3 regions of the Metabacillus schmidteae genome follow, and region 2 is predicted to be linked to each of the others. Evidence: a T-box and tRNA genes for the amino acid it is inferred to sense, from the RefSeq annotation. Region 2 holds a T-box; the other regions hold tRNA genes.
What was found. The T-box of region 2 lies ahead of argS (arginine--tRNA ligase). A T-box ahead of a tRNA ligase gene usually reads a tRNA of that ligase, here a tRNA-Arg.

Region 1 (7,723 bases), 720 kb from region 2:
GTTCGATCCCGTCATCCTCCACCATATAGAGTTTCACACACCATGCGGGTGTGGCGGAATTGGCAGACGCGCTAGACTTAGGATCTAGTGTCCTTGTGACGTGGGGGTTCAAGTCCCTTCACCCGCACCATTAATAATAGTAAGCGGAAGTAGTTCAGTGGTAGAACACCACCTTGCCAAGGTGGGGGTCGCGGGTTCGAATCCCGTCTTCCGCTCCAGTAAGTGCCGGGGTGGCGGAACTGGCAGACGCACAGGACTTAAAATCCTGCGGTAGGTGACTACCGTACCGGTTCGATTCCGGTCCTCGGCACCACTTATATGCGCCCGTAGCTCAATTGGATAGAGCGTTTGACTACGGATCAAAAGGTTAGGGGTTCGACTCCTCTCGGGCGCGCCATAGTACGGGAAGTAGCTCAGCTTGGTAGAGCACTTGGTTTGGGACCAAGGGGTCGCAGGTTCGAATCCTGTCTTCCCGACCATTTAATAATTAGATTTGGGGCCTTAGCTCAGCTGGGAGAGCGCCTGCTTTGCACGCAGGAGGTCAGCGGTTCGATCCCGCTAGGCTCCACCAAATGAAATATTTTACTTTTTTATGGCGGTGTAGCTCAGCTGGCTAGAGCGTACGGTTCATACCCGTGAGGTCGTGGGTTCGATTCCCTCCGCCGCTACCATTAACACATATGTATATTGGAGGAATACCCAAGTCCGGCTGAAGGGATCGGTCTTGAAAACCGACAGGGGTGTCAAAGCCCGCAGGGGTTCGAATCCCCTTTCCTCCTCCATATGTTTTTTTACTTCAATTACTTATTATCGCGGGGTGGAGCAGTCTGGTAGCTCGTCGGGCTCATAACCCGAAGGTCGCAGGTTCAAATCCTGTCCCCGCAACCAATTAAAGTTGACGATGCTACGTCGATTATTCTTCATAGCGAGGAAACACAGTAGTGCTGTAAAGTGCAACCAATATTGGTCCGGTAGTTCAGTTGGTTAGAATGCCTGCCTGTCACGCAGGAGGTCGCGGGTTCGAGTCCCGTCCGGACCGCCATTGATTGATATTTTTAAAAGAAACAAATTATTATTGTAATTTAAGTATCGTGTAAGAGGGTTTCGATAAGCGAGAAGGTCGAGGAAGCGACTAAGCGAACACCGGAGCGTATGAGAATACGTGAGGATGTGAGTGAGGGAGCTGACGAAGAGATTCGAAGCTTAGCGGAAGCCGTAAACTTGATTTAGCTCGGTAGCTCAGTTGGTAGAGCACGCCCGAAAAAGCTTCCCTGAATATACTTCAGCGTACTCATCGAGCTGCTTCTTGAATAATCATCCTGAGATGAGGACGATTTACAAATTGTCAAAGCTATAATACTTTAAAAGTCTTAGATTAAAATTAGTTACTTGAAAAGGTAATTTTCATCTTTTTTCAAATACACATTAATTATGGCTCGGTAGCTCAGTTGGTAGAGCAATGGACTGAAAATCCATGTGTCGGCGGTTCGATTCCGTCCCGAGCCACCTTTCATGTGGAGGGGTAGCGAAGTGGCTAAACGCGGCGGACTGTAAATCCGCTCCTTAGGGTTCGGCAGTTCGAATCTGCCCCCCTCCACCATTTAATATAATAGGGGCATAGTTTAACGGTAGAATAGAGGTCTCCAAAACCTTTGGTGTGGGTTCGATTCCTACTGCCCCTGCCAACGAAATAATGGCGGTTGTGGCGAAGTGGTTAACGCATCGGATTGTGGTTCCGACATTCGTGGGTTCGATTCCCATCAGCCGCCCCAATTAAGCAATTAGTTGAAAATAAAGGATTTTAATTAAACTTTATTTTTGTCAGAAATATTTCAAAATATCCTCTTGCTGGTTTCTCGCTAAAGATAATTTTAGTTGGAAACAGTAATATAAAGAGAGTAATTTTTATAGAGACACTGAGAATACTTAGTAGTCGACGATATTTCGCGATATTTCCTTTCAGAAATATCACAAAATATCCTCTTGCGGTGCAGTCTCATGTAGAATATTCAGGAAGTACTTTCATGCAGCATATTCAATGGGCTATAGCCAAGCGGTAAGGCATCGCACTTTGACTGCGACATGCGTTGGTTCGAATCCAGCTAGCCCAGCCATTTTAAGGCATCATAGCCAAGTGGTAAGGCCGAGGTCTGCAAAACCTCTATCCCCGGTTCAAATCCGGGTGGTGCCTCCAATCTATCTTTAATGCGGGTGTAGTTTAGTGGTAAAACCTCAGCCTTCCAAGCTGATGATGAGGGTTCGATTCCCTTCACCCGCTCCATTACATATTAAATTTCATAAATGGGCCTATAGCTCAGCTGGTTAGAGCGCACGCCTGATAAGCGTGAGGTCGATGGTTCGAGTCCATTTAGGCCCACCATGATTTTGTTCCGCAGTAGCTCAGTGGTAGAGCTATCGGCTGTTAACCGATCGGTCGCAGGTTCGAATCCTGCCTGCGGAGCCATTTTTATGGAGAAAACAAACAATAAACGAATATGCGCCTTTAGCTCAGCAGGATAGAGCAACGGCCTTCTAAGCCGTCGGTCAGAGGTTCGAATCCTCTAAGGCGCGTCTTTCAAAGGTCAGATTTGATTACGAAATGTGTATGTTTCATAATCAAATCTGACCTTTTTATGTAACTACAATTGTTTTAATCGTTGCTTGTGGGTAGCTCTCAGTTTGACAAAATATAATGCATATAAAAAGGAAACCCGCCGCGAACAAGACGAGTTTCCTTTATTTTATTACTGTCTATGTAAGTGTAGAGACAGGAGGATTCCGTGTTAGTTTACACGTTATGAAAGTATAAATTAGCAGCGAAGAAGTTTAATCGACGTAGTGATCATTTTTAAGTACAAAGTATAAGTGCAACTACGCATCACGCTTCACCTTTACAGGCTCGCCAATCGACGAGTTTTCTTTATAAAATCTCATTATTTCAGATACGGCTCTTTTGTAACCGCCTTTTTCTTGTAAGAGAGTTCCAAATTCAGAGCATTTTTGTTTATATTCTTTATTGTTTAATATTTTCAATAAAGATTGTTTCAGTTTCTCTGTATTGCATTCTTTTAAATGGATGCCACAACCTAAACGTTCAACTTGTTGTGAGATCATTTCTTGTTCTTGTTGTTGAGGATATAGGATTAAGGGAACTTTAAAATACAAACCTTCTTGGACACTGTTCATACCTCCATGTGTTACAAAGATGTCCACCTTTTGCAGCAGGTCTATTTGGTTCACATAATCATAAAGAATAAAGTTTTCGGGTATATAAGAAAAATCAGTTTCTTTCTTTTTTTTGCCTAAAGACATGATAAATGTTGCTTCGATATCTTTAAATGCTTGAAAACAATCTTCATAAAAATCCTTATTATCCCCAAATATACTTCCTAAAGAAATATAAACGATTGGTTTTTTACTTATAGGTAATGTTACTTTTTCTTCTTCGATGCGTTCCGATATAGAAGGGCCAACAAAACGATAAGTATGATCAAACACATGACAGTTTGGTGTAAATTCCGCAGCAGTATAGACAATATTTAATTTTTCTTTACTACTCAATGCATCTAAAAGAGGGGGTTTCTTCATATTGTACTTTTTGCATAAATTATTTTGGATAGATAATGCTTTAACTAAATGTTTTAAATCTCCTCTTGCAAATTGAAACACTAAATTTAAAAGCTCTTTTGGAATATTTAAAAATGATTCGTGAAATGGAAATGTTGTTGTGGAACAAATAGTAGGAATATTTTTGATTTGGCCTACATATTTCCCCCAAGTTGCTAAGGAATCATGAATAATATAGTCAGGTTCTTCTCTGTCTATTTCGTTTAATAAAAATTCCAACATTTTTTCAGTGCTTTCTATACAAACCCTAAAAACAATGGGGAAGTACTTCAGCTGTTCTTCTGTATAATTGGTATCTTCTAAACGATCGATGCTATAAGGCATATAAATAGCCCCTGTTTCTTCAATTTTTTCCTTTAAATGTGGAAAAGAGTAGTATAATACTTCTTCTCCTTGATTAATCAATTCTTCCACTAAAGCGAGAGTTGGATTTGTATGACCATGAGCGGGAATATTAAAAAATATAGCTTTACCCAAGAAAATTTCCCCTTTTATTTAATAAAGTAATTATTTCCATATTATATAGTTCAATTATACACATGATAACCAGGTACCTCGCACTATTTTGCTAAAGAAACTTACATACTCTTTAAGAAGAGATCATTATGCATATGAAATGAATGAACAGAAAATACTTATAATTGCAATGATTTCTCGAGGGGAGTTCTTGAATATATGCTGATGGAGCATTGGATTCTTGGAGCGATGTGGTTGTTTGCTTTGGGGAAAGTTTCATATGAAAAGTAAGGGGATTCCAAACTAAACCTGTTTTATTTTTGGAATCCCAATTTATTTTCCTTAAAAATAACACAATGAACTAATTGTCCACGGTTACAATCTTCATTCATTGCTGAATTATCAAAAAATTGTTGTATTTTAAAAATATATCGATTAAAATTTATCGTAATAGTTTAATTGAGTGGAGGTTTCATATGTTAGGAAATATAAGTCAAGAAATGTTAACGTTGCTTACCTATATAAGCCGCAAAAAAATTAAGCAGGAAGAACTATTTGCAACCCTTAATGATGAAATAGAGAATCTTAGTAGTTGTCTTAATGAAGCAATTGAAAAAGAATTTATTCATAAAGATGACGGGGAAGTCCTTTCCTTAACACATAGAGGCTTAAAAACCGCACTAAAGTTTTTTGATAAGCAGCCCCATTTAAGAGAAAAAATGAAGTCAAAATTCACAAAACGCAGAGGTATTATTCAGCTTGCGATTATACAGCTATTAAAAGAAGAACCCAGGCATGGCTACCAAGTGATGAAACAGTTAAAGGAGAGAAGCGGTGGTTACTATTCTCCGAGTGCAGGTACCGTTTATCCTGCTTTACAGGACCTGGTTGAAAAGGAACTGATTGAACTTAAAATGGATGGCGAGAAAAAAATATACTCATTAAATGAGGCAGGGTTAGCTTTTATAAATGAGTTAATTCATGAAGAAGACGAGACTTTCTGGCAGGAATGGACAATGCGATTGCGATGGAAGCAGTCTGAGGAAGCTTCACTCGTACGAGAAGAAATGGGTAAGCTTCAATTAGAATTTCATTATGCGATGAAAAAGGTACTATCTGAACCAGAGTTTGCAAACGATATTCTTTCTATTCTTCAGACTTGCAGAAACGAGTTAATCAATTGGTCCGAAAAACAGCAAAAAAGTAAAGGCGAGATGTGATGAAATCTATAAAAAAACTTATACCATATGCAAAGCCATACAAGCTCTTTGTGATCCTTGCTCCACTATTAATGGCTTTAGAGGTGACGATGGATTTATTACAGCCACTTCTTTTGCAAAAGATCATTGATTATGGAATTGCTGCGAATGATACATCGTACGTTATTCAAATGGGAACGTTTATGCTTGTTGCTGCGATTATTGGTTTAGCTGGTGGTATTGGTTGCACGATTTTTAGCACAAAATCAGCAATTAATATTGCCACAGATATTCGGCGGGATTTATTTAAAAAGGTCGAACATTTGTCAAGTGAGAATCGCGACAAAGTTGGTATTGGTAAACTGATCACTAATGTCACAAGTGATATCAATTCAGTTCAAACGGCGGTTATGATGACATTGCGTGTATTTGTAAGGGGGCCTCTTCTCTTTATTGGTAGTGTCACGATTGTATTTTTTCAAGCAAAAGAGCTATTTCCGATTTTAGTTGTCTTAATTCCAATTCTGCTCTTTTTCATCATCCTGCTTTCAAAAAAAGCGGGCATTTGGTTTAAACGTGTTCAAGAAGCATTAGATCAGCTAAATACAAAACTTCAGGAAAGTATTGCTGGGATTAGAGTTGTGAAAGCTTTTGTAAGAAAGGATTATGAAATAAATTTATTTCAAAAAGTGAATGTTTCACTAACAAATAAAACAAAAACCGCTGAACAAATTATTACGATACTTATGCCAGTCCTGCTTTTTGTCATAAATATTGGAATGGCTGTTGCACTCATTTTTGGCGTTTTTCCGATTGGAGGAAGCACAATTCAAGTTGGTGTTATTTTAGCTTTTATTAATTATCTAAATATTATTTTAATGGCGCTCACATCTAGTAGTATGGTTCTTATGCAACTGATGAGAGCACTGCCTTCAGCGGATCGTATTCAAGAAGTTTTGGAAATAAATACGCATATGAACCGAGCTGAAAGTACGATTGATGTGATGCCGATTATTGGAGATATTGAATTCCGAAATGTATCTTTTTCATATAGTAAAAATGGTGAGCATGTATTAAATTCAATCTCATTTTCTGCTAGACATGGTGAGAAAATTGGGATTATTGGTGCAACTGGAAGTGGTAAAACAACATTAGTTAAATTGTTTCCAAGATTATATGATGTGGATGATGGTGAGATTTTAATAGATGGAAAGAATAGTAAGAATATAAGCTTGAAACGTCTCCGTGCTTCTATTGGATATGTTACACAAAAACCATTTTTATTTTCAGGAAGTATAAGGTCCAACCTGATTTATGGTAAAGAAGATGCATCAGAATCAGAGATTCAATTGGCTAGTAAGAATGCTTGTGCAGAAGAGTTTATTGAGAAGCTTGAAGCTCGGTATGATTATTCCTTAACACAAGAAGCTACAAATTTATCCGGTGGGCAAAAACAACGATTATCTCTTGCAAGAGCATTTGTCCGAATGCCATCTATCCTTATTTTAGACGATGCAACATCGGCAGTTGACGCTCGTTCAGAAGCAACAATTCTTGAAGCTTTAAAGTCCTCTTATTCAGAGACTACGATTCTTATGGTTGCATCAAAAATTTCTTCCATTCTTGATGCAGATAAAATTCTTGTTATGGATGAAGGGAGTTTAGCGGGAGTAGGAACACATGCTGAATTATTGGAATCATGCTCTGTTTATCAGGAAATCTATCATACTCAAACACAGAATGGAGGTGTAATGGTTGAGTAATAGTATTACGAGAATGCAGCAATCAACTGGAGGACCAGGACCAAAAGGAAGGATACCGGGACCGGTTGCGAAAACAAAAGATCCTAAAGGTACATGGCGGAGAATTTGGTTGTACATGAAAAAACAAAAAGTGAGTTTGATCATTTCGGTCATTCTTGTTATTTTATCATCCATATTAAGTCTTCTTGGTCCATATTTTATTGGAGTCATTATTGACCATTACATTCTCCCGAAAGATGTATCCGGTACAATTCGAATGGTATGGTTGCTTGTCGGCATTTATTTTGCTACATCCATTATCACCTGGCTTCAAAGCTATGTAATGGTGGATATATCGTTAAAAACAATTAAAGTATTACGCGAAGATTTATTCGCAAAATTACAAACGCTCTCCTTACGTTTTTTTGATCAGCATAAACACGGTGAGTTAATGAGTCGATTTACAAACGATCTTGAGCAGTTAAATCAAGCACTTAGTCAGAGTGTGATCCAGTTTGTATCCTCATTGCTTACAATTATTGGTGTTACAATCGCTATGTTTTCCCTGAATTGGGTATTGGCCATTGTGTCATTTTTGATCATTCCAGTAATGCTCTATGTTACGAAAAAAATCGTAAGTGTTAGCCGTAAAAACTTTTCGCAAAGGCAAAAAGATGTTGGTGAATTGAATGGCTTTGT
Region 2 (7,723 bases):
ACGGGATAAAAACCATCCATGTGTTGTTATGTGGTCTGTGGCAAACGAACCTGCTTCAGAAGAAGAAGGGGCACGGGAATACTTTGAACCTTTAGTGAACCTCACGAAAGAACTTGATCCACAAAAGCGTCCAGTTACAATTGTCACACATCAATGGTCTAACCCGGAAACAGACAAAATTGCTGAGATCGTTGATGTACTAGCTCTAAACCGCTACTATGGCTGGTATGTAGATAGCGGGGATTGGGAGATGGTTCGTCAAAATATTCGCAAAGAATTTGACGGGTGGAGAAAACGTTGTCCGGGCAAACCGATTATGTTCACTGAGTATGGCGCAGACACTGTAGCAGGTTTGCATGATGTAGATCCTGTCATGTTCACAGAAGAGTTTCAGGTTGAATATTATCGTGTCAATCATGAAATCTTTGATGAGTATGATGAGTTCATCGGTGAGCAAGTATGGAACTTTGCTGATTTCGCAACAAGCCAAGGAATTATGCGCGTACAGGGGAACAAGAAAGGTATCTTCACACGCGATCGTAAGCCGAAAGCTGTCGCACATGAATTGCGAAAACGATGGAAGGATATACCGGAATTTGGGTATAAAAAAGTGAAGGAACAGCAGCTATAAGATATATTAAAATATTTCCTATTTATATTTATATAATGAAAAATCCTGTATCCATTTTTACAGGATTTTTTCTTATGAGGAAAAGATTGTTCAAAGACTATTATGATAAGTAAAGTTTGTATGTACTGGATTTTTTAAACTATATCAAAAAAGGGTGCAGAATGGTTTTGGAATGGAGATGTCAATTTGAAAAGGATTAAACATCATAACCATAAAGGAATTCTTCAATAAACAAAGAACTATTAAATAAAGAAGCTAAGCTGCTAAGGGGGATGGGTATCGAGAAGATGACAGATATCATAAAGTTATATATATTCAGTTTTAGAAAAGGAGCATGAAAATGAACATAATCTCTGCAACAAGTATAGATGCAGAAGTAATACATGATCTAATGATTAGAGCATTTATGGAATATAAAAATGAAACCCCACCCTCTAGTGCATTAAATGAAACTGTTCAGTCTGTTTCAGAATCATTAGTAAAAGGAGAAAAAGCATTAATCGCTTTTGAAGAGAATATCCCAGTCGGTATGGTGAGATTTCTAGTAAATGAAGAAGGGGTATATTTCTTTCGACTCTCAATAATCCCAGAAATGCGGGGCAAAGGCATCGCAAAAAGGCTATTAAAATCTTTAGAGGATTACGCACATAAAGTTAATGTATCTACTATTCTATGTAAAGTCCGTATGAATGTACAAAAGAACATTTATTTATATAATTCCTTAGGTTATGAGATATACAATGAAGAAGTTGTATATAAGCCAAATGGTGTTAGTATTAAAGTTGTTTCGATGAAAAAAAATTTAATTCCTCGGAGCATTGTAGTAAACAATCTTTAGCAATGTGAGTGTTAAAAGAGACTGCTGAAAAACTTCTCAACAGTCTCTTTTATTTATATTGCTTTCATATAATCAAACCCATATACAGAACCGATTGTCAAAGCAATTGTCCAGATGGCAAGACTTATGGCCATCCACACAATTACACGGACCCGTGAAGAACCAAATGTGAGTGCTAATATTGCGGCTAAGTCAGTTCCTACAATACCTGGTGCTACTATTGCAAGACCTGGTAATCCGTATCGCTCCCAGATTCTCCGTGCTCTTGTTTCTCTTTTTGTTGGTTCCGTTATCCCCTTCTTTTGTCTTCTTTTCTCTCTCCACCTAGAAAACTGTCTAAAAAAGAGACCTAAAATAAGAACCATGAGAAAGTTTCCTGCAAAGCCAATAATACCTACAGCTATAGGGTTCAAACCCAATCCTACTCCAAGCGGTACGACAATAAAAACATCTAAAATAGGTGCTGCAGCCAATAAAAATAATACTACATATTGCCAAATACCATCTGTTTGTTGAAGCAATTCCATCACGATAAAGTTCCTCCAAAATCTTGGTTAATTATGTTATGTCTCTACGTACGTTTACACATTATATAAAGTTTCATATTTATTCCTAATATTTGTTAAATTAATAAGTAAATAGAGAAGTTGAAACTATACAACTATGCCTATGATAATAAATAAAGACATATCAATTTATACAGTATAAACTTATAATAATGGTAAAATTCGGAACTTTTCAAAAAGTATTTCGTAATAGTAATAAAGAAAGGATGATTGATGTTCTAGACGTATCAGCAAAATTATAAATATCTTAAAGGAATGGGGGATTTAGATGGAATTGTTACTCATCTTTTTAATAGCAGGTGTTATTTGGTTAATTTTATTTTTACGCCAAAAACTCTCATTTAAATTTGGTCTATCTCCAACAACATTGGAGTTAAAACCAGTTAAAGGATTAAAAAAGGTAAGTGATGTGCTGGAAAAGTCGCTTAGTAAAAGCTATATGGAAAACGTAGAAGAAAGGGTACGGAGAGAGAATAAGCTAAAGGAAAATGAGTATCCGTGGCGTCTACAGGACTTAAAACGTTATTTTATTTTTACGTCATTATTAAAAGAGGCACCAATGTTTAGTGATAAAGTCGATGACCTATGGCATCAGATGCTCATGTTTACCCGCCAGTATGATGAGTTTTCAAAAGAATTCCTTGGAACTACTCTTCATCACAGTCCAAATGTTAAGGTAGATCCTGATCCAGATTTGCGGGGATTTTTTGATTGGATGTATGCTGAGCTTTTTTTCATAAGAAAAGAGAATATCCATCTTTATCAGGGGTTTTTCAGGTATCCAGTACATCCAGATATCATCGATGAGTTTAAATATTTATCAGAAATTGAACTTATAGATTTATATTTTAAAAGTGATGCAAAATATATGACTACTGTGCTCTCTGTTATCTCAAAGATGAAAAAAACGGCAAATAAAGTAAAAGATTATGAACAAAGTGTCATCCACGAGAAAATGAGAAAAAGCAAAAGGGAGCAAAACTATAACACAATGCTCGTGCCTTTCTTATCTGTTTCTTATTTTCATTATGATGAATTTTCAAGCTATATGAAAATTAGCAGCAAAAGTACATCGAGTTGTACAAGTTGTGGATCATCCAGTTCTTCTTGTAGTTCGGCCAGTTCGTGTTCTTCGGGTAGTTCCTGCTCCAGCTGTGGTGGAGGTGGAGGCGGAGATTAATGAAAATTGATGATGATAATAAAATAAGAATATTGATCAATTGAATTTAATCTATAATTAATTATTAAGACAATATTGGAATATTCTAGGATTAAGTGAGAAGTGAAAGGAGAGTTTGTTATGATTTGGCTGTATTTATTAATACCTGTTGTTATTCTAGGTGGAATTGCCATTTATTTTGATAAAAGGTCTGGTATGACTCCACCTGATGAACATATACAGGATGAAAAGCTAGGAGAAGTAATCAATCAAAATGGCATTAATTCAAATGGAACACATGGAATAGATTGATATTCAACTAAACACGTACAAAAAGGTAGATATTGATAATTTGTATGCTTATCCATATATTAATTGGAGTAGCATTGTAACGATACTATGTAATCTAGTAGAAAATAATACAATAAAATGTAAGCAAAAGGAGAACCTAATATGTGCCGCAACATTCGAACTCTATTTAATTTTAACCCACCAGCTACTGATGAAGAAATTCTTGCAGCATCCCTACAGTACGTAAGAAAAATATCTGGCTATAATAAGCCCTCAAAGCTGAACGAGGAGGCATTTAATCGTGCTGTTAATGAGATTGCATTGGTGTCTATAGAACTATTGACCACACTGGAAACCAGTGCAGAACCACGAAATCGTGAAGTAGAAGCTGAGCGTGCTCGTGCTAGAAATGCAAAAAGGTTTGGAAACGAGATAGAGAACTAATTATTAAAAGAGGCACAATTAATGATTTGATTTGTGCATCTTTTGGAGGAAAGGAGAATGGCATAAAACGAAGTCAGATAAAGGGTTAACTGCTATTGTTATTGAAGGTGAAGATATTGATCCAGCTTCTTTTATGCCTGTTAAAAAATAAAAAATTATTATTCCGCATTCCTCATAACTAATATTAGGAGTGATGAATTTGAAAAAAATTTACGTCATTAGGCATTGTGAAGCCGAAGGTCAGCCGCCTGAAGCACCTCTTACAGAAAGAGGATGGAATCAAGCTTTGAATCTATCTAATAATTTTTCTCAAAAGAATATAGAACGTATTATTTCAAGTCCATTTAAACGTGCAATTGATACCATACAACCATTTGCAGAAGCTTATAATATAAAGGTTGAGACGAACGATAAATTAACTGAACGTGTTTTAAGTAGCAAAAATCTTTCCGATTGGCCTGAAAAGCTAAGTAATACATTCGATGATATGGAACTGAAATATGAAGGTGGAGAATCTAGTCAAGAAGCTATGGAGAGAATAGTTGAGGTTGTGGAAGAGGTATTTGAAAGTGAATATGACAATACAATTATTGTTACACATGGAAATTTAAAGGTTTCTATATAAAAAGATTTTTATTTTCATTTATTGAAAAATGTTTTCGGGAAAATTGTTGCTAAAGTAATAAGTGTTGTATATGGTCAATTGCTCTAGAATGTTCGTTGAAAAAAATAGATAGAGATGGAGAAAAGAAATAACTCCATTAAATACAAACTTTATAATAAAGAAATGGATTTTATTTTGAAAATTGATGTATAATATGCAATAACATTTTCATAAAGATAATTCTAAGAAGAGGAGAGTAGTAATCAAAATTTCGCCTTAGAGAGCCGGGGACGGTGGGAGCCTGGTACGAAAATGATTATGAAGCGCACCTCGGAGAAGGCTTATTGAACAATTTTGTAGATAAGTCCGGTCATGTACCGTTACAATTTTAAGCTGGCTATTTAAGCAAATAGAGTGGTACCGCGAGTTAAACCCTCGTCTCTAAAATATTTAGAGATGGGGGTTTTTTGTATTTCAACAGGAAAAGGAGAATATATAATGAAGTATAAACAAGTCATAATTTCTACAATCTATGACGTGTTAATGGAAATGGGTATTAGCACTATGTCTAAAGCAGAAGTCGAGAAAAAATTAGAAATTCCTCCTAAACAGGATATGGGTGATTATGCATTCCCATGCTTTATACTGGCAAAGGAGTTAAAGAAAGCGCCAGTTCAAATTGCACAAGAACTTAGTGTTCTCATAAAGAATGAGTATCTTGAACGAGTAGAAGTGGTTGGACCTTACGTGAATTTCTTTTTAGATAAACAAATAGCTGGATTGGAAATTGTTTCGGAAGTCCTTAATGAAAAAGACAACTTCGGAAAACTCTCGATTGGCAATAAGAAAAAAATTACAATCGATTTATCTTCTCCTAATATTGCAAAGCCCTTTTCGATGGGCCATTTGCGTTCAACTGTTATCGGAAATGCTTTAGCAAATATTGTGGAGAAATGTGGATACACTCCAATTAGAATTAATCATTTAGGTGACTGGGGTACGCAATTTGGAAAGTTAATAACAGCATATAAAATGTGGGGAGTTGAAGAAAAAGTAAAGAGGGAACCGATTAAGGAGTTACTTACACTATATATTCGGTTTCACGAAGAAGCTGAGCAGACTCCAGTACTTGAAGATACGGGTCGTTCCTGGTTTAAAAGATTAGAAGACGGGGATAAAGAAGCACTATCGCTTTGGAAATGGTTTAGAGAGGAATCATTAAAAGAATTTGAACGAATCTATCAGCTTATGGGCATTGAGTTTGATTCATTTAATGGTGAGGCATTTTACAATGACAAGATGGATGTTGTTGTAAATGAGCTAGAAACGAAAAAATTACTAACAGAATCAGATGGAGCAATGGTTGTTTCATTAGAAGAATATGACCATCCACCTTGCTTGATCAAAAAATCAGATGGTGCTACTTTGTACGCAACAAGAGATTTGGCTGCAGCTCTGTATAGAAAAAGAGAGTATGATTTCGCTAAAGCGTTATATGTTGTAGGTGGAGAACAGTCTCTACACTTTAAACAAGTTTTTCACGTTCTGAACAAGATGGGGTATGAGTGGTCTAAGGAAATGCACCATATACCATTTGGCATGATGTTAAAAGACGGAAAAAAGATGTCAACTCGTAAAGGAAAGGTTGTGCTCTTAGAGGAAGTACTTCAAGAAGCCATCCAACTTGCAGCTCAAAATATTGATACCCGTAATCCAAATCTTGCTCATAAAGAGGAAGTAGCAAAAATGGTCGGAGTCGGTGCGGTTATTTTTCATGACCTTAAAAATTATCGTTTAAATGATGTAGAATTCTCGTTGGAAGCTATGCTTACTTTTGAAGGTGAAACTGGACCATACGTACAATATACGCATGCACGTGCATGTTCTATCCTGAGAAAAGCTAACGTTATAGAACATGAACCCGTTTCTTTAGAGGCATTTAAAGATGAAAAGGCCTGGACTGTTTTATCTTTGTTAATGAAATTTGAAGAAGTCATTAAACAAGCATATCATCAGTTTGATCCTTCTCAAATCGCCAAATACACAATTGACCTTGCTCAAGCCTTTAATAAATATTATGGTGTTGTCCGAATTTTAGATGAGGACGAACAAAAACAGGCAAGATTACAACTAGTAAAATCAGTAACGATCGTACTAAAAGAAGGATTACGTTTGTTGGGAGTTAAGGCACCTGAGCAAATGTAGAAATTAAATCTTGTTTCATTTCAATGTGGCATATTTGAATATGAAATGTGCCTCTTTTTTATGCTCATGATAAAGGAGTTCAATATAAGGTAGCAGAATAATATAAAATGATGTTACGATTTTTACTCTAGTTACTGACTTGAGAAACAGTCTGTTAATAAACAAAGGGGAAAAAAATGAAAAAACGATTTCTATTGATGCTGCTGCTTCTAATTGTGTTTTCCATTCAAGCAGCATGCAGCACTGAAAATGAAAACCAAAAAACGCAAAAACCAGTTAAAGATAAAATTATCACACAAAATCACGAAATTAACAAAACCCTACCAAATTTTAATAAGATGGAGAAACCTTCAATTAAAAAAATCAACAATGATAAGATGTTGGAAGCGCTGGAATTTGATAATAGTTATTCAGAAGTATGCTGGAATAATTGTGCCACCAATAATATTTATAACTATCCTGATATTCATTCCGGAAGTGTTGAACCAGGAAATAAGATCGTGATTGATTGGGGTAAGATGGAACCAAAACCAATTGAAGTAAATTTAATGATGATAGACCCTATTAATGGAAAAGAATTGAGTAAAGAAAGTAAGGATACTACTAATACGCCATTAGAAATAGAAATTGATGAAAGTTATTTAGGGTCACAATTTGCTGTGGAATTTTTATGGAAAGACAAAGAGGTCATTCAAGGAAGAAGTATGTTGAATTTCAGACTGGAGTAACTTATTTATAATAAGGTATATACCTATCTTAAATAAATGTTACCATCAAGTTAATGCTTTCAATTAAAAAATATTTAATAGTTTTCATTTAAGATTGTATGAAAATAGAAAGGAAGTGCCAACCAATGGATATTGAAACAGTTATGCAAGAGCTGGAATCGCTAGGCAAGGAAAGAACGAAAAAAACGTATATAAGAAATGGCGCACAAGAGCCTGTATTTGGTGTGGCTACGGGTGCAATGAAGCCACTTGCAAAG
Region 3 (7,723 bases), 2.1 Mb from region 2:
AGAATTTCAATACAGCCAGGGTAGTATCCCACCGACGCCTCCACCGAAGCTAGCGCTCCGGCTTCTCAGGCTCCTACCTATCCTGTACAAGCTGTACCAAAATTCAATATCAGGCTACAGTAAAGCTCCACGGGGTCTTTCCGTCCTGTCGCGGGTAACCTGCATCTTCACAGGTACTATAATTTCACCGAGTCTCTCGTTGAGACAGTGCCCAGATCGTTACGCCTTTCGTGCGGGTCGGAACTTACCCGACAAGGAATTTCGCTACCTTAGGACCGTTATAGTTACGGCCGCCGTTTACTGGGGCTTCGGTTCAAAGCTTCGCTTGCGCTAACCTCTCCCCTTAACCTTCCAGCACCGGGCAGGCGTCAGCCCCTATACTTCGCCTTGCGGCTTCGCAGAGACCTGTGTTTTTGCTAAACAGTCGCCTGGGCCTATTCACTGCGGCTTTTCCGGGCTATTCACCCTAAAAAGCACCCCTTCTCCCGAAGTTACGGGGTCATTTTGCCGAGTTCCTTAACGAGAGTTCTCTCGCTCACCTTAGGATTCTCTCCTCGCCTACCTGTGTCGGTTTGCGGTACGGGCACCTCTCACCTCGCTAGAGGCTTTTCTTGGCAGTGTGGAATCAGGAACTTCGGTACTATAGTTCCCTCGCCATCACAGCTCAGCTTACGTGACAACGGGATTTGCCTCATTGTCAGCCTAACTGCTTGGACGCGCTAATCCAACAGCGCGCTTACCCTATCCTTCTGCGTCCCCCCATTGCTCAAATGGTGAGGAGGTGGTACAGGAATTTCAACCTGTTGGCCATCGCCTACGCCTTTCTGCCTCGGCTTAGGTCCCGACTAACCCTGAGCGGACGAGCCTTCCTCAGGAAACCTTAGGCATTCGGTGGAGGGGATTCTCACCCCTCTTTCGCTACTCATACCGGCATTCTCACTTCTAAGCGCTCCACGAGTCCTTCCGGTCTCGCTTCACAGCCCTTAGAACGCTCTCCTACCATTGTTCGTAAGAACAATCCACAGCTTCGGTGATACGTTTAGCCCCGGTACATTTTCGGCGCAGAGTCACTCGACCAGTGAGCTATTACGCACTCTTTAAATGGTGGCTGCTTCTAAGCCAACATCCTGGTTGTCTAAGCAACTCCACATCCTTTTCCACTTAACGTATACTTTGGGACCTTAGCTGGTGGTCTGGGCTGTTTCCCTCTTGACTACGGATCTTATCACTCGCAGTCTGACTCCTGAACATAAGTCTTTGGCATTCGGAGTTTGACTGAATTCGGTAACCCGATGGGGGCCCCTAGTCCAATCAGTGCTCTACCTCCAAGACTCTCATTTCAAGGCTAGCCCTAAAGCTATTTCGGAGAGAACCAGCTATCTCCAAGTTCGATTGGAATTTCTCCGCTACCCACACCTCATCCCCGCACTTTTCAACGTGCGTGGGTTCGGGCCTCCATTCAGTGTTACCTGAACTTCACCCTGGACATGGGTAGATCACCTGGTTTCGGGTCTACGACCACGTACTCTTTCGCCCTATTCAGACTCGCTTTCGCTGCGGCTCCGTCTTATCAACTTAACCTTGCACGGGATCGTAACTCGCCGGTTCATTCTACAAAAGGCACGCCATTACCCATTAACGGGCTTTGACTACTTGTAGGCACACGGTTTCAGGATCTCTTTCACTCCCCTTCCGGGGTGCTTTTCACCTTTCCCTCACGGTACTGGTTCACTATCGGTCACTAGGGAGTATTTAGCCTTGGGAGATGGTCCTCCCTGCTTCCGACGGGATTTCACGTGTCCCGCCGTACTCAGGATCCACTCTGGAGGGAACGAAGTTTCAACTACAGGGTTGTTACCTTCTTTGACGGGCCTTTCCAGACCTCTTCATTTACTCCGTTCCTTTGTAACTCCGTATAGAGTGTCCTACAACCCCAAGAGGCAAGCCTCTTGGTTTGGGCTAATTCCGTTTCGCTCGCCGCTACTCAGGAAATCGCGTTTGCTTTCTCTTCCTCCGGGTACTTAGATGTTTCAGTTCCCCGGGTCTGCCTTTATTACCCTATGTATTCAGGTAAAAATACTACTCCATTACGAGCAGTGGGTTCCCCCATTCGGAAATCTCCGGATCAAAGCTTACTTACAGCTCCCCGAAGCATATCGGTGTTAGTACCGTCCTTCATCGGCTCCTAGTGCCAAGGCATCCACCGTGCGCCCTTACTAACTTAACCTTCGACATCGAAGATGTCATTTACTTCATTAATAAGAGAATCACTAAACTAAGCGTTTAAACTCAGTGAATTACTTGAATTGTTATCGTTATCTAGTTTTCAAGGAACATAAAGCACAGGATATTTATATCCTATGTGTTTTATTACTTATATTGAAAGATCCAATGATCTCTCAAAACTAAACAAAATACCAAGCGTACCTCATATCCTTAGAAAGGAGGTGATCCAGCCGCACCTTCCGATACGGCTACCTTGTTACGACTTCACCCCAATCATCTGTCCCACCTTAGGCGGCTGGCTCCTTACGGTTACCCCACCGACTTCGGGTGTTACAAACTCTCGTGGTGTGACGGGCGGTGTGTACAAGGCCCGGGAACGTATTCACCGCGGCATGCTGATCCGCGATTACTAGCGATTCCGGCTTCATGCAGGCGAGTTGCAGCCTGCAATCCGAACTGAGAATGGTTTTATGGGATTGGCTTGACTTCGCAGTCTTGCAGCCCTTTGTACCATCCATTGTAGCACGTGTGTAGCCCAGGTCATAAGGGGCATGATGATTTGACGTCATCCCCACCTTCCTCCGGTTTGTCACCGGCAGTCACCTTAGAGTGCCCAACTGAATGCTGGCAACTAAGATCAAGGGTTGCGCTCGTTGCGGGACTTAACCCAACATCTCACGACACGAGCTGACGACAACCATGCACCACCTGTCACTTCGTCCCCCGAAGGGGAACCTTCTATCTCTAGAAGTAGCGAAGGATGTCAAGACCTGGTAAGGTTCTTCGCGTTGCTTCGAATTAAACCACATGCTCCACCGCTTGTGCGGGCCCCCGTCAATTCCTTTGAGTTTCAGTCTTGCGACCGTACTCCCCAGGCGGAGTGCTTAATGCGTTTGCTGCAGCACTAAAGGGCGGAAACCCTCTAACACTTAGCACTCATCGTTTACGGCGTGGACTACCAGGGTATCTAATCCTGTTCGCTCCCCACGCTTTCGCGCCTCAGCGTCAGTTACAGACCAGAGAGTCGCCTTCGCCACTGGTGTTCCTCCACATCTCTACGCATTTCACCGCTACACGTGGAATTCCACTCTCCTCTTCTGCACTCAAGTTCCCCAGTTTCCAATGACCCTCCACGGTTGAGCCGTGGGCTTTCACATCAGACTTAAGAAACCGCCTGCGCGCGCTTTACGCCCAATAATTCCGGACAACGCTTGCCACCTACGTATTACCGCGGCTGCTGGCACGTAGTTAGCCGTGGCTTTCTGGTTAGGTACCGTCAAGGTACCAGCAGTTACTCTGGTACTTGTTCTTCCCTAACAACAGAACTTTACGACCCGAAGGCCTTCATCGTTCACGCGGCGTTGCTCCGTCAGACTTTCGTCCATTGCGGAAGATTCCCTACTGCTGCCTCCCGTAGGAGTCTGGGCCGTGTCTCAGTCCCAGTGTGGCCGATCACCCTCTCAGGTCGGCTACGCATCGTCGCCTTGGTGAGCCGTTACCTCACCAACTAGCTAATGCGCCGCGGGTCCATCTGTAAGTGACAGCTAGACGCCGTCTTTCAATTTCGAACCATGCGGTTCGAAATATTATCCGGTATTAGCTCCGGTTTCCCGGAGTTATCCCAATCTTACAGGCAGGTTACCCACGTGTTACTCACCCGTCCGCCGCTAATCTTCGGGAGCAAGCTCCCTCAGATTCGCTCGACTTGCATGTATTAGGCACGCCGCCAGCGTTCGTCCTGAGCCAGGATCAAACTCTCCAATAAAGTGTTTGATATAGCTCATAAAAGTTTGTACTATATAGTACGTTTTTGTTAATCGAAATTAACGTTGGCACGCTTGGTTTTGTTTAGTTTTCAAAGATCATTTTTTTGGAGCGGGTGAAGGGAATCGAACCCTCATCATCAGCTTGGAAGGCTGAGGTTTTACCACTAAACTACACCCGCAAATTGATACGTCTGGTCGGGAAGACAGGATTCGAACCTGCGACCCCTTGGTCCCAAACCAAGTGCTCTACCAAGCTGAGCTACTTCCCGTGAATGTATTATGGCGCGCCCGAGAGGAGTCGAACCCCTAACCTTTTGATCCGTAGTCAAACGCTCTATCCAATTGAGCTACGGGCGCAATATTAAATCCCACTATCTTTAAGCGACTTTACTATAATAACACCTTCAAACATTGAAGTCAAGTTCTTTTTCAAAAGAAAAACTTAAATGTTTTTTGGTGCGGCCGAGAGGACTTGAACCTCCACGGGGTCGCCCCCACTAGGCCCTCAACCTAGCGCGTCTGCCATTCCGCCACGACCGCGAAACTAAACAATGGTGCGGGTGAAGGGACTTGAACCCCCACGTCACAAGGACACTAGATCCTAAGTCTAGCGCGTCTGCCAATTCCGCCACACCCGCACGGTGTGTAAATGGTGAGCCATGAAGGACTCGAACCTTCGACCCTCTGATTAAAAGTCAGATGCTCTACCAACTGAGCTAATGGCTCATTTTATAATGAGAAGTATAACAATGGTTTCTAAATAAAAATGGCTGGGCTAGCTGGATTCGAACCAACGCATGTCGCAGTCAAAGTGCGATGCCTTACCGCTTGGCTATAGCCCATCAATAAAATGAATTTCAAAACAAAAACCACAAGGATTAAATGATATCACATCTTTCATTGCTTTTCAAGATGTTTTTTAAAAAACAATGGCGGTCCGGACGGGACTCGAACCCGCGACCTCCTGCGTGACAGGCAGGCATTCTAACCAACTGAACTACCGGACCGAATTTTTTAAAATACCTTTAGAAATAAATAGGAGGTGGGCTTTTAGCTTTCGTAAGTGCACCCACTTCCTACTATCCTACGATATGATATGACCCGTACGGGATTCGAACCCGTGTTACCGCCGTGAAAGGGCGGTGTCTTAACCGCTTGACCAACGGGCCATAATGTTATGGCGGAGAAGGAGGGATTTGAACCCTCGCGCCGCTTACGCGACCTACACCCTTAGCAGGGGCGCCTCTTCAGCCACTTGAGTACTTCCCCATATGGCTCCGCAGGCAGGATTCGAACCTGCGACCGATCGGTTAACAGCCGATAGCTCTACCACTGAGCTACTGCGGAATAACTTCTTACAGATTTTCTTAATTATATTAATCAAGGCTCGTTCTGTCAAGACTTTCGTTATCAAAACTATTTAATTAATAATGGCCATCAGCGACGGCTTTTATAATTTAACACAGTATCAACTTTAGAGTCAACCCTTTCTGTAAAGATAGATTTTTCCAGCACATTTTCCGCAAACAAGCCTTGTTGTATCCACCCTTCTCTTTCTTTTATATTCTTGATGACAATCACGACAACGATATATTAAAATTGGTTTCCGAGCTTTTGTTTCATTACTTAATGGACTACAAAACCTCGGAGCTCCTACCTTCTTTAATAATAATTTAAAATCTTGATCACCATGCTTATACCCTTTCCCTTCTATATGAAGATGGTAATGACAAAGTTCATGTTTGATAATCCCAATCACTTCATCCAATCCATACTCATGAAAATATTTAGGATTAATATCAATGTTATGACTATGCAACATGTATCTCCCACCTGTTGTTCTCAGACGGTTATTGAAATAAGCTCTATGCTTAAACTTTTTATTAAAATAAGTTAATGATATGTCTTCAACTAACTTTTGCAACATTTGATCATTCATAAAAATCCCTCATTTCATGTAACACTCCAATAGATTCCTGCATACATTATAAACACCCATACTCCATTATAATAGCTAAGGAGGTATGAGCAATGCCATCATGGTTACAAAATCAAATGCAACGAGCATTTTTAGAAAAAAATCGTTATCAAATAAAATTACTTAATCAGTGCTGGTTTTTTTATAGAGAAAAACACTGCTCATAAGGCAGTGTTTCTTCTTATTTATTAGTTATTAAGCATCGTGAGTGCTACTCGACCTTTCTTAAAATCTACTTCATCCACCCAGACTGTAACAACATCTCCTACCGAAACAATATCTAATGGATGCTTCACAAAAGACTTGCTCAACTTAGAAATATGTACAAGGCCATCTTGTTTAACCCCAATATCAATAAATGCTCCGAAGTCAACAACGTTTCTTACAGTTCCTTGTAACTCCATTCCTTGTTGCAAATCCTCTAATTTAAGAACATCTTTTTTTAATAACGGCTTAGAAACTTCGTCACGTGGATCTCTTTCCGGACGAATTAGAGCGTCACAGATATCCTTTAATGTTAATTCTCCAACTTCGAGAACCTCAGCAACTTCCTTCAAATTCAAGTTTTTAACTTTCTCCTTTAGTTCAACTGTTCCTAAATCTGAATATGAACCTTCCAATTGTTTAAGTAGATTTTCTACTTCAACATAACGTTCAGGGTGTATGCTTGTTCGATCTAATGGATGATCACCATCAATTACTCTTAAGAAACCAATACATTGTTCATATGTCTTGGCACCTAATCTCGGAATATCTTTTAGTTGTTTTCGATTAGAAAATCTCCCTAACTCCTCTCTCTTTTTCACAACATTGTTGGCAACAGCTTTACTTAGTCCTGCCACATATTGAAGAAGAGAAGGAGAGGCAGTATTTACATTAACACCTACTTGGTTAACAACGGTTTCTACAACAAAGGTTAAAGAATCATTTAGTTTTTTCTGTGAAACATCATGCTGGTACTGACCAACACCAACTGATTTCGGATCAATTTTCACTAATTCAGCTAAAGGATCTTGTAATCTTCTTGCAATTGAAACAGCACTTCTTTCTTCAACCTGTAAGTCCGGAAACTCTTCTCTAGCAAGATCAGATGCAGAGTAAACACTTGCCCCCGCTTCGTTTACTATTAGATAGGAAGTGTCACCGTTCAATTCTTTTAATATATCAGCAATAAATTGCTCTGTTTCCCTTGAAGCTGTCCCATTTCCTATAGCTACCACTTCAATGTTGAACTTCTTTAACACTTCTATTACTTTCGCTTTTGCCTGCTCATGTTTTTTAACAGGCGGATGTGGATAAATAACATCAATATACAGCATTTTCCCGGTCTCATCCACAACCGCTAACTTACATCCAGTGCGATAAGCAGGGTCAACCCCAAGAACCATTCTCCCTTTTAATGGAGGCTGCAGGAGCAGATTCCTTAAGTTTTCTGAGAAAATATGAATGGCGCGATCTTCAGCTTTCTCAGACAATTCTTTTCTAATTTCCCTTTCAATAGAAGGTTGAATTAATCTTTTATAAGCATCTTCAATTGCACTTACCATCACTTCGTTCACTATAGATGTTTTTTTCTTCAGTTCTTCTCTTTTAAGATATTCAATGATTTGTTCCGTCGGTGGTTGAACGGAAACCCTAATAACCTCTTCCTTTTCTCCCCGATTTAACGCCAGGACTCGATGTGGGACAATTTTATGAATAGGTTCTTCATACTCGTAATACATTTCATATACATTTTTTTCATCTTTTTCTT

Region 1: it has a tRNA-Arg gene. The T-box ahead of argS (arginine--tRNA ligase) is inferred to sense a tRNA for this amino acid. The anticodon was not compared.
Region 3: it has a tRNA-Arg gene. The T-box ahead of argS (arginine--tRNA ligase) is inferred to sense a tRNA for this amino acid. The anticodon was not compared.

The regions. Positions count from the first base shown of each region.
Region 1 is NZ_CAESCH010000001.1:1,960,563-1,968,285, forward strand. It holds tRNA gene HWV59_RS09250 (tRNA-Val) at 1-24, shown strand, start outside; tRNA gene HWV59_RS09255 (tRNA-Leu) at 45-130, shown strand; tRNA gene HWV59_RS09260 (tRNA-Gly) at 144-218, shown strand; tRNA gene HWV59_RS09265 (tRNA-Leu) at 225-313, shown strand; tRNA gene HWV59_RS09270 (tRNA-Arg) at 321-397, shown strand; tRNA gene HWV59_RS09275 (tRNA-Pro) at 403-479, shown strand; tRNA gene HWV59_RS09280 (tRNA-Ala) at 496-571, shown strand; tRNA gene HWV59_RS09285 (tRNA-Met) at 595-671, shown strand; tRNA gene HWV59_RS09290 (tRNA-Ser) at 690-782, shown strand; tRNA gene HWV59_RS09295 (tRNA-Met) at 812-888, shown strand; tRNA gene HWV59_RS09300 (tRNA-Asp) at 966-1,042, shown strand; tRNA gene HWV59_RS09305 (tRNA-Phe) at 1,434-1,506, shown strand; tRNA gene HWV59_RS09310 (tRNA-Tyr) at 1,517-1,600, shown strand; tRNA gene HWV59_RS09315 (tRNA-Trp) at 1,612-1,685, shown strand; tRNA gene HWV59_RS09320 (tRNA-His) at 1,697-1,772, shown strand; tRNA gene HWV59_RS09325 (tRNA-Gln) at 2,040-2,114, shown strand; tRNA gene HWV59_RS09330 (tRNA-Cys) at 2,121-2,194, shown strand; tRNA gene HWV59_RS09335 (tRNA-Gly) at 2,208-2,281, shown strand; tRNA gene HWV59_RS09340 (tRNA-Ile) at 2,304-2,380, shown strand; tRNA gene HWV59_RS09345 (tRNA-Asn) at 2,390-2,464, shown strand; tRNA gene HWV59_RS09350 (tRNA-Arg) at 2,498-2,571, shown strand; gene HWV59_RS09355 (macrolide family glycosyltransferase) at 2,872-4,104, opposite strand; gene HWV59_RS09360 (PadR family transcriptional regulator) at 4,560-5,303, shown strand; gene HWV59_RS09365 (ABC transporter ATP-binding protein) at 5,303-7,045, shown strand; gene HWV59_RS09370 (ABC transporter ATP-binding protein) at 7,059-7,723, shown strand, end outside.
Region 2 is NZ_CAESCH010000001.1:2,675,675-2,683,397, forward strand. It holds gene uidA (beta-glucuronidase) at 1-631, shown strand, start outside; gene HWV59_RS12815 (GNAT family N-acetyltransferase) at 972-1,469, shown strand; gene HWV59_RS12820 (small multi-drug export protein) at 1,523-1,999, opposite strand; gene HWV59_RS12825 (glycine-rich domain-containing protein) at 2,304-3,215, shown strand; gene HWV59_RS12830 (hypothetical protein) at 3,336-3,506, shown strand; gene HWV59_RS12835 (DUF2277 domain-containing protein) at 3,648-3,929, shown strand; gene HWV59_RS12840 (histidine phosphatase family protein) at 4,129-4,554, shown strand; T-box leader at 4,769-4,979, shown strand; gene argS (arginine--tRNA ligase) at 5,032-6,738, shown strand; gene HWV59_RS12850 (hypothetical protein) at 6,915-7,466, shown strand; gene HWV59_RS12855 (DNA alkylation repair protein) at 7,592-7,723, shown strand, end outside.
Region 3 is NZ_CAESCH010000001.1:555,741-563,463, reverse strand. It holds rRNA gene HWV59_RS02825 (23S ribosomal RNA) at 1-2,227, opposite strand, end outside; rRNA gene HWV59_RS02820 (16S ribosomal RNA) at 2,441-3,991, opposite strand; tRNA gene HWV59_RS02815 (tRNA-Gly) at 4,098-4,171, opposite strand; tRNA gene HWV59_RS02810 (tRNA-Pro) at 4,185-4,261, opposite strand; tRNA gene HWV59_RS02805 (tRNA-Arg) at 4,273-4,349, opposite strand; tRNA gene HWV59_RS02800 (tRNA-Leu) at 4,447-4,532, opposite strand; tRNA gene HWV59_RS02795 (tRNA-Leu) at 4,545-4,630, opposite strand; tRNA gene HWV59_RS02790 (tRNA-Lys) at 4,643-4,718, opposite strand; tRNA gene HWV59_RS02785 (tRNA-Gln) at 4,760-4,834, opposite strand; tRNA gene HWV59_RS02780 (tRNA-Asp) at 4,923-4,999, opposite strand; tRNA gene HWV59_RS02775 (tRNA-Glu) at 5,090-5,161, opposite strand; tRNA gene HWV59_RS02770 (tRNA-Ser) at 5,171-5,261, opposite strand; tRNA gene HWV59_RS02765 (tRNA-Asn) at 5,265-5,339, opposite strand; gene HWV59_RS02760 (SprT family protein) at 5,473-5,931, opposite strand; gene cmpA (cortex morphogenetic protein CmpA) at 6,024-6,137, shown strand; gene HWV59_RS02750 (Tex family protein) at 6,159-7,723, opposite strand, start outside.